Tahibacter amnicola: one gene and its partner. The protein of the gene in region 1 interacts with the protein of each later gene in a pairwise test. Links are inferred from orthologs where the notes say so. Each region holds a gene or a part of one and is shown on either strand. Other genes may lie near its edges.

The links. The genes of interacting proteins can lie anywhere in the genome.
Region 2: the proteins of secG (region 1) and secA interact in binary tests that used the Escherichia coli proteins (3 or more experiments, as listed by UniProt). The link is inferred for Tahibacter amnicola from one-to-one orthologs.

Annotation. Positions count from the first base shown.
Region 1 is NZ_CP104694.1:2,085,038-2,092,518, forward strand. What follows is about bases 2,319-5,176. They hold secG (preprotein translocase subunit SecG), read left to right. Parts: upstream 2,319-3,442; coding sequence 3,443-3,910; downstream 3,911-5,176. Other genes in these bases: N4264_RS08845 (SDR family NAD(P)-dependent oxidoreductase), read right to left, coding at 2,319-2,470; tpiA (triose-phosphate isomerase), read left to right, coding at 2,673-3,419; N4264_RS08865 (NADH-quinone oxidoreductase subunit A), read left to right, coding at 4,089-4,445; N4264_RS08870 (NuoB/complex I 20 kDa subunit family protein), read left to right, coding at 4,436-4,990; N4264_RS08875 (NADH-quinone oxidoreductase subunit C), read left to right, coding at 5,003-5,176. In the rest of the region: glmM (phosphoglucosamine mutase), read left to right, coding at 1-458; N4264_RS08840 (isopenicillin N synthase family dioxygenase), read left to right, coding at 535-1,470; more of N4264_RS08845, read right to left, coding at 1,640-2,318; more of N4264_RS08875, read left to right, coding at 5,177-5,740; N4264_RS08880 (NADH-quinone oxidoreductase subunit D), read left to right, coding at 5,744-6,997; NADH-quinone oxidoreductase subunit NuoE, read left to right, coding at 7,016-7,481. UniProt on the Escherichia coli protein: Subunit of the protein translocation channel SecYEG. Overexpression of some hybrid proteins has been thought to jam the protein secretion apparatus resulting in cell death; while this may be true it also results in FtsH-mediated degradation of SecY.
Region 2 is NZ_CP104694.1:5,992,757-5,998,970, forward strand. What follows is about bases 174-3,405. They hold secA (preprotein translocase subunit SecA), read right to left. Parts: upstream 3,098-3,405; coding sequence 374-3,097; downstream 174-373. Other genes in these bases: N4264_RS23680 (Nudix family hydrolase), read right to left, coding at 174-262; N4264_RS23690 (M23 family metallopeptidase), read right to left, coding at 3,345-3,405. Also shown: more of N4264_RS23680, read right to left, coding at 1-173; more of N4264_RS23690, read right to left, coding at 3,406-4,283; N4264_RS23695 (DciA family protein), read left to right, coding at 4,282-4,767; lpxC (UDP-3-O-acyl-N-acetylglucosamine deacetylase), read right to left, coding at 4,825-5,736; cell division protein FtsZ, read right to left, coding at 6,058-6,214. UniProt on the Escherichia coli protein: Required for protein export, interacts with the SecYEG preprotein conducting channel.

The sequences.
Region 1 (7,481 bases):
AGGCCGGAATCGGGTTTGTCCGTGCGAAGGTGGGGGACCGCTACGTCCTCCAGCAGCTCAAGCAGCACAGCGGCCTGCTCGGCGGCGAGACGTCCGGCCATATCCTGTGCCTGGATCGCGCCACGACGGGTGACGGCATCGTCAGCGCCTTGCAGGTCCTTGAGTGTGTCGTCCGCAGTGGCCGTTCACTGGCCGAGCTGGCGGCCGGATGGACGCGCTTGCCGCAGAAAACCGTCAACGTGCGCGTCGCCGACGGCGCCCGGTTGCTCGATCATGGCACCGTGCTGGATGCGCGGCGGGCGGTCGAGCGCGAACTGGAAGGGCGTGGGCGCCTGGTCCTGCGCGCCTCGGGAACGGAGCCGCTGGTGCGGGTGACGATCGAAGCGGCCGACGTCGCGCTGGTCGATACGCTGGCTGCCCGACTGGCCAGCGCCGTAGAATCCGCGGCCGTACAGTAATCCTTGGGCAAGCGGTGCCGCGGCGGCGCCGAACGCCGGCGCCCTGGCGCCTCCTCGCCTCATCATGGAAACCGATATGTCCGTCATTCCTACCCTTGATATCCGTCGCTTCGACAGTGACCGCGACGCCTTCGTCGCCGAACTCGGTGCGGCCTACCGCGAATGGGGTTTTTGCGGCATCCGCGGCCACGGCATCAGCGACGAACTGATCCACGGCGCCTATGAGCGCTTCCGCGCGTTCTTCGCCTTGCCGACCGAAGTGAAGATGAAGTACCACCTGCCAGGTACCGGCGGTGCGCGCGGCTACACGCCGTTCGGCGTGGAGACGGCAAAAGACTCGCGATATCCCGATCTCAAAGAGTTCTGGCACGTGGGCCGCGAGATCCCACGCGATTCCGAATTCGCGGACATCATGGCGCCGAACCTCTGGCCGGAAGAAGTCGCAGGCTTTAAGGAATACGGCTACGGCCTGTACACGGCGCTCGACCAGCTGGGGTCGCGTGTGCTGCGCGCGCTGGCGTTGCATATCGGGTTGCCGGAAATCTTCTTCGAAGACAAGACCAACTTCGGCAATTCCATCCTCCGCCCGATCCACTATCCGCCGATCACGACGCCCGATGTGCCGAACGTGCGTGCCGGCGCGCATGAAGACATCAATTTCATCACTCTCCTGGTCGGCGCCAGCGCAGCGGGCCTGGAAGTCAAATCGCGCAAGGGCGAGTGGGTGCCGTTCACGGCGGATGCGGACACCATCGTGGTCAATATCGGCGACATGCTGCAGCGCCTGACCAATCACGTATACCCCTCGACGACCCACCGCGTGGTCAATCCGCCGGGCGACGAAGCACGCAAGCCGCGCTATTCGGTGCCGTTCTTCCTGCACCCTAACCCGGACGTCGTGCTCGACCCGCTGCCCGCCTGCGTCACCGCGGACAACCCGCGCCGCTACGACACGTCCATTACGTCGCACGAGTACCTGATGGAACGCCTGCGCGAGATCAAGCTCGTCTGATACGCCAATCACGTACTGCAGAACGAGCGCGCGGCCGGAAACGGCCGTGCGCTTTTGTTTGTGCGCCCGGCAGGGCGCACCTGCCTGGAGGTGAAAGGTGTACGGTGGTGTGGAGAGGGCCGGGGGCTCCCTGCCGACGGGGAAGCGGGTGAGCAAGCCCCGGGGAGCGCTATTCAGCCGTTCCCTGCTGCGGATCCATTACCCGGTAGCTCTTCGACCGTCGCTGGACCAGGTTGAGGGCGAGGCGGTCGGGCAGCAGCTTGATCAGGGTCTTGATCAGCCGGTTCACACGACCCGTGACATGGACGATGTCACCGCGTTCCACCGCGCTCCAGCCCTCGCGCGCCACCTCTTCGGAGGTCATCCACATCCAGCGTGGCATCGTCGATACCTGGGCCCGCGCGCCAGTGACGTCATGGAATTCCGAGAAGGTGAAGCCGGGGCACACCGCGCAGACACGGATGTCCTTATCCCGATTTTCCAGGGCCAGCGACTGGGAGAACTTGATCAGGAATGCCTTGGACGCGGCATACATGGCGTGTCCGGCAGAGCTGGGTACGTGACCGGCAAGGGAGGCGATGTTCGCAATACGGCCGTAGCCGCGCCGTTGCATCCCGGGAAGCAGCCGGTAGGCCAGTTCGCAGGGAGCCGTGACGAGTACCTGCAGGAAATCCGCGTGGACGGTCCATGGCTGCGCCAGGTAGTGGCCCGGCACGCCGTAGCCGGCATTGTTGATCAGGATGTCGATCGTGATGCCGCGCCGGTCGAGCTCCTCGCACAGGCGCGCGGATGCATCGGGCCGGGCAAGGTCGGCGGCGATGGTTTCGGTGCGGATGTCGTGGCGGCTGCGCAGGTCTTCGGCCAGAGCGGTGAGCCGGTCTTCGCGGCGGGCGGTCAGGACCAGGTGGATGCCCTTGCCCGCCAGCTCGCGGGCAAACGCCTCGCCGATACCGGCCGATGCGCCGGTGACCAGGGCCCAGCGTGACGCAGGTGCATTCATTCGGTGTCTCTCCGTGGCAAGGGAATGGCATTGGCGTGGGCAAAGGACGACGCGTGCACGCCACTGACCGGACTGGGTGACTCTAGATGGACGGCCGGTTGCTGCAAAGCCTGCTCCCGGGCCGTATCCTGCGACTCATGGCCGCGTTGCACCGCCGCTGGACCGCCGTTATCCTTCGCGCCCTCTCGAACGGGCCCGTCCTATGCGCCGCAAGCTGGTCGCCGGAAACTGGAAAATGCACGGAACGCGCGCCAGCGCGGCCGAGCTGGTGCACGCGGTCGCCGCCGGTGTGCCGGAGGGCATCGAGGTAGCCGTGTTCCCGCCCTTCGTCTATGCGGGTGAAATCGCGGCTGACGCCCGGCGTGGCGCGGTGGCCGTCGGCGTACAGGATGTCAGCGAGCAGGCGCAGGGGGCGTTCACCGGCGACGTCGCTGCCTCGATGGCGGCCGATATCGGTTGCACGTTGGCGCTGGTCGGTCACTCCGAGCGTCGCCAGTACCATGCCGAGTCGAACGGGCAGGTTGCCGCCAAGTTCGTGCGTGCCCAGGAGGCGGGTCTGGTGCCGGTCCTGTGCGTCGGAGAGACCCTGGTCCAGCGCGAAGCCGGCGAGACCGAATCCGTGGTGGGGGCTCAGATTCAGGCCGTGCTTGCCGCGGCCGGCATAGCCGCTTTTGGTAACGCGGTCGTGGCGTACGAGCCGGTCTGGGCGATTGGTACCGGTCGCACCGCGACCTCGGAACAGGCGCAGCAAGTCCATGCGTTTATCCGTAGCCAACTCGCCATTCACGATGCTACAATCGCCAACTCGCTACGCATCCTTTATGGTGGTAGCGTGAAACCGGGCAATGCAGCCGAGCTTTTCGCCCAGGCTGATGTTGACGGTGGCTTGATCGGCGGAGCGTCCCTCGTGGCCTCCGATTTCCTGGCGATTTGCATGGCGGCGCGATAAGCGCGACGCCCGGTTGGATCGAAATGCTGCCCACGATCTTCAACGTGTTTTACATTCTGATCGCAGTGGCGATGGTGGCGCTGATTCTGCTGCAGCGCGGCGCCGGTGCAGACGCGGGTTCCGGTTTCGGATCCGGCGCGTCGGCAACGGTGTTCGGTGCGCGCGGATCGGCGAACTTCCTGTCGCGAGCCACGGCGATCCTGGCCGCTATGTTCTTCCTGCTCAGTCTGGGCATGGGCATGTATCTGGCTCGCAGTGGCAAAGTAGCGCCGCAGAGCGATCTGGGTATCATGTCCGGCGTCGAGGCACCTGCGGCCACCGAAAAAGCACCTGCCACGTCGCCCGCCAGCGACGTTCCGCAGGCCGCGACCCCGGCTCCGGCCGTGGCGGCACCGCCGGCTTCCGACGTGCCCAAGCCCGCTACTCCTGCCGCGGCCGCTCCGGCCGAAGGCGAGACCAAAGCCAAGGCGGACGAGTCAAAGAAGAACTAGTTGGAATACATTGCCCAGATGGCGGAATTGGTAGACGCACTACCTTGAGGTGGTAGCGACTTAGGTCGTGGGGGTTCGAGTCCCCCTTTGGGCACCAATCTAGTTACGGTCGCGCGGCAAGATGCACGGCTTCGCGATCGCTGATGCATCGACGTTTGATGCGGAGGTTCGCAGACTCGTGCTTGCCGAATATTGGCCCATCCTTCTGTTCCTCGGTATTGCCACCGGGCTGGGCCTCGTCCTGCTCGCCGTCGGCACCCTGCTAGGCCCCAAGCGGCCTGGTCAAGAAAAGCGATCGGCATACGAATGCGGCTTCGAGGCCTTCGAAGACGCGCGCATGAAATTTGACGTGCGCTATTACCTGATCGCCATCCTGTTCATCATCTTCGATCTGGAAATCGCGTTCCTGTTTCCGTGGGCCGTCGTGTTCAAGGAAATCGGTATCGTCGCGCTGATCGAAATGGGCCTTTTCCTGGCCCTGCTGGTGGTCGGTTTCGTTTACGTCTGGAAGAAGGGGGCGCTGGAATGGGAGTGATCGACAGCGTCAGCCGGGTGATGCACAACCCGGTGCCGATCTCCACGGTCGACGACATCCTGCGGCCCGGGGACGACAATCCGCTCATCGAACGCGGATTTGCTACCGCGCGCATGGACGACCTGATCAACTGGGCCCGCACCGGCTCGATGTGGCCGATGACCTTCGGCCTGGCCTGCTGCGCCGTCGAGATGATGCACGCCGGTGCCGCGCGCCTGGACCTTGACCGCTACGGCGTGGTCTTCCGTCCGTCGCCGCGCCAGTCTGACGTGATGATCGTCGCCGGTACCCTGGTCAACAAGATGGCTCCGGCGCTGCGCAAGGTCTATGACCAGATGCCCGATCCGAAGTGGGTCATCTCGATGGGCTCGTGCGCCAACGGCGGCGGCTACTACCACTATTCCTACGCGGTGGTGCGCGGTTGTGACCGCATCGTGCCGGTCGACGTCTACGTCCCCGGCTGTCCGCCGACGGCCGAGGCGCTCGTCTACGGCATTCTGCAGTTGCAGAAGAAAATCCGTCGTACCAACACCATCGCGCGCTAACGGACGACCCGCATGAGCGAGAACACGCCTATGAGCCTGGCGCAGCGCCTTACCGCGCGTCTGGGCGACGACGCCGTGAACGTCATCCAATGGCGCGGCGAAACCACGGTGGAAGTCAAGCCCGAGCGCTGGCTGGCGGTGGCCCGCTTGCTGCGGGACGACCCGGATTTCCACTTCGAACAGCTGATCGACGTCTGCGGCGTCGACTACCTCGGTTACGGCCAGACCGAGTGGGATACCACCGACGTTTCCAACGAAGGATTTTCGCGCGGCGTCGAGGGCAAGGGCCCGGGGCGCTTCAGCTGGAACGAACGCCCGCAGGTCGAGAAGAAGTCAAACCGTTTCGGTGTCGTGGTGCACCTGCTGTCGGTCAAGCACAACCGCCGCGTGCGCGTGCGGACCCTGTGCGCGGATGATGCGCTGCCGATCGTCGCGTCGCTGACCGAGCTCTATCCCGTCGCCAACTGGTTCGAGCGCGAGGCCTTCGATCTGTACGGCATCGTGTTTGAAGGTCATCCGGACCTGCGCCGCATCCTCACCGACTACGGTTTCGTCGGCCATCCGTTCCGCAAGGATTTTCCGCTGATCGGCAACGTCGAAGTGCGCTACGACGCCGAACTGCAACGCGTCATCTACGAGCCCGTCTCGATCGAACCGCGCGTGCTGGTGCCGCGCGTGATCCGCGACGATTCGCGCTACGAACAGGCCCAGGCCGAGGCTGCGGCCGGCGGCGCGGCGGCGGGGAAGTAAGCCATGCAGGAAATCCGCAACTACACGATCAACTTCGGCCCGCAGCATCCGGCGGCTCATGGCGTGCTGCGCCTGGTGCTGGAGATGGATGGCGAGACCATCATGCGCGCCGACCCGCACGTCGGCCTGCTGCATCGCGGTACCGAAAAACTGGCCGAGTCCAAGCCCTTCAACCAGTCGATCGGTTACATGGATCGCCTGGACTACGTCTCGATGATGTGCAACGAGCACGCCTATGTGCGGGCCATCGAGAAGCTGCTCGGTGTCGAGGCCCCGATCCGTGCGCAGTACATCCGCACGATGTTCGACGAGATCACGCGCATCCTGAACCACCTCATGTGGATCGGATCGAACGCGCTCGACCTCGGCGCCATGGCGGTCTTCCTCTACGCGTTCCGTGAGCGCGAAGAACTGATGGATTGCTACGAGGCGGTCAGCGGCGCGCGCATGCATGCCACCTATTACCGGCCGGGCGGTGTCTACCGCGACCTGCCGGACCGCATGCCGCAGTACAAGGAATCGCGTTGGCACAAGGGCAATGACCTCAAGCGCATGAACGAATGGCGCGAAGGTTCGATGCTCGATTTCCTCGAAGCCTTCTGCAAAGATTTCTACAGCAAGGTCGACGAGTACGAGACCCTGCTGACGGACAACCGCATCTGGAAGCAGCGCACCGTCGGCATCGGCGTGATTCCGCCGGAGCAGGCGCTGGCGTGGGGCATGACCGGCGTCATGCTGCGTGGTTCCGGTGTGGCGTGGGACCTGCGCAAGAAGCAGCCCTACGCGGCCTACGCCGACATGGATTTCGATATCCCGGTTGGTGTGAAGGGCGATTGCTACGACCGTTACCTGGTCCGCATCGAGGAGATGCGCCAGTCCAACCGCATCATCGAGCAGTGCGTACGCTGGCTCAGGGCCAATCCCGGCCCGGTGATGATCCAGAATTTCAAGGTGTCGCCGCCGTCTCGCGAAGAGATGAAGGACGACATGGAAGCCCTCATCCACCACTTCAAGTTGTTCACCGAAGGCTATTGCGTGCCGGTCGGTGAAACCTACAGTGCGGTCGAGGCGCCCAAGGGCGAATTCGGTATCTACCTGGTTTCCGACGGCGCGAACAAGCCGTTCCGGTTGAAGGTCCGTGCCCCTGGTTTTGCGCACCTGTCGTCGATGGACGCCATCGTGCGCGGTCACATGCTGCCCGACGTCGTTGCGATGATCGGCACCTACGACATCGTATTCGGCGAAGTCGACCGCTGAGGCGACGGGAGTCATTCCATGAAGGCCACTGGCAACCACGAACAGGTGAAAGACGTCGACCCGATGGTCGCGCTCACCGAGCACACGCGTCACCACATCGATCACTGGGTGTCGAAATTCCCGCCGGACCGCAAGCGCTCGGCGCTGATCCAGGGACTGTTTGCCGCACAGGAACAGAACCAGGGCTGGCTCACCGACGAACTGATCACCGCCGTGGCCAAGTACCTTGGTCTGCCGACGGTGTGGGCCTACGAAGTGGCCAGCTTCTACTCGATGTTCGAGACGGAGAAAGTCGGCCGCAACAATGTGGCGATCTGTACGAATATCTCCTGCTGGCTCAATGGCGCGGAAGACGTCGTGCGTTATTGCGAGAAGAAGCTGGGCGTCAAGCTCGGCGAGAGCACGCCGGACGGCCGCATCTACCTCAAGAAGGAAGAGGAATGCCTGGCTGCCTGTTGCGGCGCGCCGATGATGGTGGTCAACG
Region 2 (6,214 bases), 3.9 Mb from region 1 along the record:
CGGGGTAATGCCAGGGGATGCGGATCAGGGATTCCGCCGTTCCGATTTCCACCCCGATCTCTTCGAGAATCTCGCGACGGAGCGCCTGCAGGGGCGGCTCGTCGGGCTCCACCTTGCCGCCCGGAAACTCCCAATAGCCAGCCAGGTGCTTGCCGACAGGTCGCTGAGCCAGCAACACGCGCCCCTCGGCGTCCACCAGGGCGGCGGCGACCACATGAATCATCGGCGTCGTCATCGTGAGCGCTGGATCCTGTGCAGTCATCAGACGACCCGCCGGGACGGCCGGGCACCAATGCCGCCATCGCACCGCGGCCCCGGCGCGGCGGACGCCGCGCGGGGCATGGGCAACCGGGAACTCAAGCCAGGTCGACCGTCAGACCAGCCGGCCGTGGCACTGCTTGTATTTCTTGCCGGACCCGCAGGGACACGGATCATTGCGGCCGACCTTCGGGCCATCGGTCAATTCGGCCGGTGGTGTCGCCGCAGCGGCCGTCGCAGCCAGCACTTCCTCTTCGCTGGCGAAGCCGGAGGTTTCCGCGTGGGCGAAATTGAGCGGCGCCTGCGCGGCCATGCGCATCTGGCGCTCTTCCTCGGCGCGCATTTCCTCGTCGCTGCGGATGCGCACGCGCGCCAGCAGCGTCGTCGTCTCCAGCTTGATGCGCTCGAGCATCGACTGGAACAGCTCGAACGATTCGCGCTTGAATTCCTGCTTGGGCTGCTTCTGCGCGTACCCGCGCAGATGAATGCCCTGGCGCAGGTAATCCATGCTGGCCAGGTGTTCCTTCCAGCAATTGTCGAGCGTATTGAGCATGACGTGCTTCTCGAGCGCACGCATGACCTCGGAACCGATCATCGCCTCGCGCTCTCGGAAGAAGCGGTCGACCACGTCACGCACGTACTTGGCGATGCCGTCGGCGTCCACTTCCGACTGCGACTCCACCCAGCGCTTGATGTCGATTTCGATGCCGAAGTCTTCGGTGAGTTTTTTCTGCAGGCCGGCCAGGTCCCACTGTTCGTCGACGCTGTGCTCCGGCACGTAGCTGCGTGTGAGGCTGTCGAAGACGTCCTGACGGATCAGCACGGCCGTCTCGGCGAAATCCGCCTGGTCGAGCAGCTCATTGCGCTGTTCGTAGATGACCTTGCGCTGGTCATTGGCGACGTCGTCGAATTCGAGCAGGTTCTTGCGGATGTCGAAGTTGTGCTGTTCGACCTTGCGCTGCACCTTCTCGATCTGCCGGCTGACCATGCGATCTTCCAGTGCGTCGTTCTCCTTCATGCCGAAGATCTGCATCCACTTGGCGACCCAGTCGCGCGAGAAGATGCGCATGAGGTTGTCTTCCAGCGACAGATAGAAGCGGCTGGAACCCGGGTCGCCCTGGCGACCGGAGCGGCCACGCAGCTGGTTGTCGATACGGCGGGATTCGTGCCGCTCCGTGCCGACGATGTGCAGACCGCCCGCGGCCAGCACTTCGTCGTGACGCTTTTTCCATTCGGCCTTCACGCGATCGCGCTCGGCCTGCGGAGCGTCTTCCGGCAGCAGCGCCAGCTCCGCTTCCAGGCTTCCGCCCAGAACGATGTCGGTACCGCGACCGGCCATGTTGGTGGCAATCGTCACCGCGCCCGGACGGCCGGCCTGGGCCACGATGTGCGCCTCGCGCTCGTGCTGCTTGGCGTTGAGCACCTCGTGCGGCACGCCTTCCTTCTGCAGCATCTTGGAGAGGAATTCAGACGCTTCGATCGAGGCCGTACCGACCAGGACCGGCTGCTTGCGCTTCTGGCACTCGCGGATGTCTTCGACGATCGCCTGCCACTTCGGCGCCTGCTTGAGGAACACCAGATCCGGGGAGTCCTTGCGGACCATCGGGCGGTGCGTCGGGATCACGACGCACTCCAGGCCGTAGACCTGCTGGAATTCGTAGGCTTCCGTGTCCGCCGTGCCGGTCATGCCGGACAGCTTCTTGTACATGCGGAAGTAGTTCTGGAAGGTAATCGTGGCGAGCGTCTGGTTCTCGCGCTGGATCGGCACGCCTTCCTTGGCTTCGACCGCCTGGTGCAGGCCATCGGACCAGCGCCGGCCGGCCAGCGTACGCCCGGTGAACTCATCGACGATGATCACCTCGCCGTCGCGCACGATGTAGTCAACATCGCGCTGGTACAGCGCGTTGGCACGCAGCGCGGCATTGAGGTGGTGCACCACGATCAGGTGCTTGGAGTCGTAGAGGGCTTCGTCTTCCCCGACGATGCCTTCCTTGCGCAGCAGCTGTTCGGCGTGCTCCATGCCATCTTCCGACAGGTGCACCTGCTTCTGCTTTTCGTCAACCCAGTAGTCGCCTTCGCCGTCTTCCTTTTCCTGGCGCGTCAGCTTGGGAACGATGCGGTTGATCCGCACGTACAGCTGCGGCGACTCCTCCGACGGGCCGGAGATGATCAGCGGCGTACGGGCCTCGTCGATCAGGATGGAGTCGACTTCGTCGACGATGGCGTAGTTGAGGCCGCGCTGGTAGCGCTGCTCCTTCGACGTGGCCATGTTGTCGCGCAGGTAGTCGAAGCCGAACTCATTGTTCGTGCCGTAGGTGATGTCGCACTGGTACGCAGCCGCCTTGTCCTCGTAGGGCATCCCCGGATACACCACGCCGGTGCTCAGGCCGAGGAAGGTATACAGCTTGCCCATCCAGCCCGAGTCGCGCTTGGCGAGGTAGTCGTTCACCGTGACGACGTGGACGCCCTTGCCGTCCAGCGCATTGAGATACACCGCCAGCGTACCGACCAGGGTCTTGCCTTCGCCGGTGCGCATTTCCGCGATGCGGCCGGAGTGCAGCACCATGCCGCCAATCAGCTGGACGTCGTAGTGGCGCAGGCCGAGCACGCGGGTCGAGGCCTCGCGGCAGACGGCGAAGGCTTCCGGCAGGAGCTGGTCGAGCGTCTGTCCTTCCTGCAAGCGCTTCTTGAACTCGTCGGTCTTGCCCTTGAGCTCGGCATCGGAAAGGGCCTTCATCGCCGGCTCAAGCGCGTTGATCTGCGCCACGTTCTTATTGAGCTGGCGCAGAACGCGTTCGTTTCGGCTGCCGAAAAGGCTCGTCATCAGACGGTTGAACATGGAAATCCAGTCGCTCAGAAAAGGTGAAAGCACCCGCGCGGTCGCATGAGACCCCGCCGGGACGCTCGGGAAGACCGACGATGATAAGCCGCCAGCCGTGTTCGGAAAAGGATGGTGGGTCGCCGGTGGGCCGATTCAAGTGGCCGGGGCGTCGCGCGTGCCAGGACGGCAGAGGCAGGATGGGCCGCGGCTCGACCGGCCGGCGGCCAGACCGGACCGTCTGTCGACGGCCCGGCCGGAACGTGGATCAACCTTTGCGCTGGCTACGCACGTACGCGATGGGATTGACCGCGCGACCGTTGAGCCAGACTTCAAAATGCACATGAGAACCGGTGGACCGGCCCGTCGAACCGACCTTGGCAATCACGTCGCCTACGCGGACGCGCTGGCCGACTGCGGCGATATTGCGCGAATTGTGGGCATAACGCGTCATGTAGCCGTTGCCGTGGTCGACCTCGACCACATTGCCGTAGCCCGGGCGCTGGCCGGACCAGCTCACTACACCCTCGGCGACCGAGTGGATGTCCGCCCCGGCGGCGGCGTCGAAGTCGATACCGGAATGGAAGGCACTGGCGCCGCTGAACGGGTCGGGGCGGCCACCAAAATACGAGGAGATATAGCCGGATTCGACCGGCATGCCGCTGGGCAGGAGATCCGACTCGACCTTGCGGTCCAGCAACAGGTTTTCGAGGACTTCCAGCTGGGCCTGCTGACGCGAGAAGCGGTCACGCAGTTCGTCGATGGAGCCTTCCAGGGCGGGTGCGCTGGCGTGGCCGATCGGCAGGTTTTCTTCCGGGCCACCGACGCTGGGCGCTTCGGCGAAATTGAACTCTCCGTCGTCGAGCTTGCCGGCACGGGTAAGGCGTTCGCCCAGGGCGTTGAGCCGGGTCGCGTGGGCCTGCAGCTCGCCCAGCTTGACCGCCAGCGCATCGAGATCGCGCTGCGTCTTGATCTTGACCTGCTCGAGTTCCTTGAGCTGCGTGGCCGTGGCGTCACGCAGATCCTGCACTTCTGCCAGGGCGCGGCTCTTCGGGCCGGCGATGGTATAGGCCACGCTCACGCCGAGCAGGGCACAGGCAATCGCGGCGGTGCCGAGTGCCGCGGCACACTTGATTCGGGTCCGCCAGCAGCCGAGATCGATAGATTTCGGTACGGCGTGCGGCTTCGCGACGATTATGATGTTCATGCCCAATTCGTTCTGCCTGGTTTCCGTGATGCAAGCAAAAAAACCCGCTTCCGCACGACGCTCCACGGATGGCCTGAAAGCCATCGGGGAGACGTCCCCTGTCGCTGCCCTCATCGAGCGCGCGCGAGCACTGGAAGCGCTGGATCTTCGATTGCGCCTGACACTTCCCCCGGCCATCCGCCCGCATTGCTGCCTGGCCGACGCCCGTTCCGGTCGTGTTGTTTTTCTGGCGAACACCTCGACGTGGGCGGCGAAGCTTCGGCTTCACCAGGCGCCCATCCTTGCCGAGGCGCAAAAAGCGCTGGGCAAGCCGTTCAAGACATTCACCGTCAAAGTGGCACCCTTGCCGTCCGTTCCCCCGGAACCGTCAAGGCGGAAGCCGCTTTCCCGCACCACTGCCGAGCATCTGAGCAAGGCGGCGGTCACACTGGCAGACCCGGAATTACGGGCCCTATTTCTACGTATGGCATCCCTTGCCGAGTAGTTTTTGTTTCCTTTACGTACCAGAACCCTGCGGCGTGGCTGCCGCCGCAGGTGACTCCTACAGCGCCTGGGCAGGGTGGGCGTAGGAAATCGGCGCTGTGGCAGGATCGTCGAAGCAGACTTCCTCCCACGCCGATACATCGGCAAGCAGCGTACGAAGCAGCTGGTTGTTCAATTGGTGTCCCGACTTGTGGCCGTAGAACGCGCCAATAAGGCTGTGTCCGAGCAGATACAGGTCGCCGATCGCGTCGAGGATCTTGTGTTTGACGAATTCGTCCTCGTAGCGCAGACCGTCTTCGTTGAGCACCCGATAATCGTCGAGGACGATGGCGTTGTCCATCGACCCACCGAGAACCAGGTTCCGTTCCCGCAACATTTCGATGTCGCGCATAAACCCGAAGGTACGGGCACGCGAGACTTCCTTCACAAAAGAGGTGGTCGAGAAGTCGATCTCGGCGACCGACGTCTTCTTGGTGAAGATCGGATGGTTGAAATCGATGGAGAAGCCGACCTTGAAGCCGTCGAACGGCTCGAAGCGGGCCCACTTGTCGCCATCCTGGACCTTGACCGGCTTCTTGATGCGGATGAACCGCTTGGCCTTGGACTGTTCTTCAATCCCTGCCGACTGGAGCAGGAAGACGAACGGACCGGCACTGCCGTCCATGATGGGCACTTCCGACGCCGACAGATCGACATAGGCGTTGTCGATGCCCAGTCCCGCCATCGCGGACAGCAGATGTTCGACTGTCGATACGCGTGTCGTTCCCTTGGTCAGGGTGCTGGACAGGCTGGTGTCACCGACATTCTCGGCACGGGCATGGATTTCCACGGGATCGGTCAGGTCGACCCGGCGGAAAACAATGCCGGTGTCCACCGCCGCCGGACGAAGGGTCATGTAGACCTTTTCGCCGGTGTGGATGCCTACGCCCGTCGCTCGAATGACGTTCTTGAGCGTGCGTTGTCTGATCATTCTTTAGAGGTCCCCTGGGGCAGGAGCCAACAAAACGGTCCGGATGCTAGCACAGGGCTTTATGACAGAAAAGCAAAACGACGCGCCAGGCCCACAATCTGTTGCGTCAACGCAACACTACCTGTGACTTAGGGCACAAAAAAGGCGGTGTGCAGACCGCACACCGCCCACCAAAGGACAGAGTCAGGACGATGACGGCGCCTGTCGCCATCGCCGCGTTTTTGCGTTTTCCACGCCCGGCCGTCACGGACACGGTGCCGGCCGCATCCGGGAGGATGCGGGTCGGGGCACTCGCCGCCGGCGGCTGGAGCCGTGGTTCGATCAGTCCGCCTGGCGACGCAGGAAGGCCGGGATATCCAGGTAGTCCATGGCCGGTTCCGCAGCCGTCTGCGTTTCCGCCATCGTCACGTGGCGGGCCGCGGGACCGGCCACACGTGTCGCGGGCTGCTGCGCGTAGTCGACCACTTCGTTGCCGGTG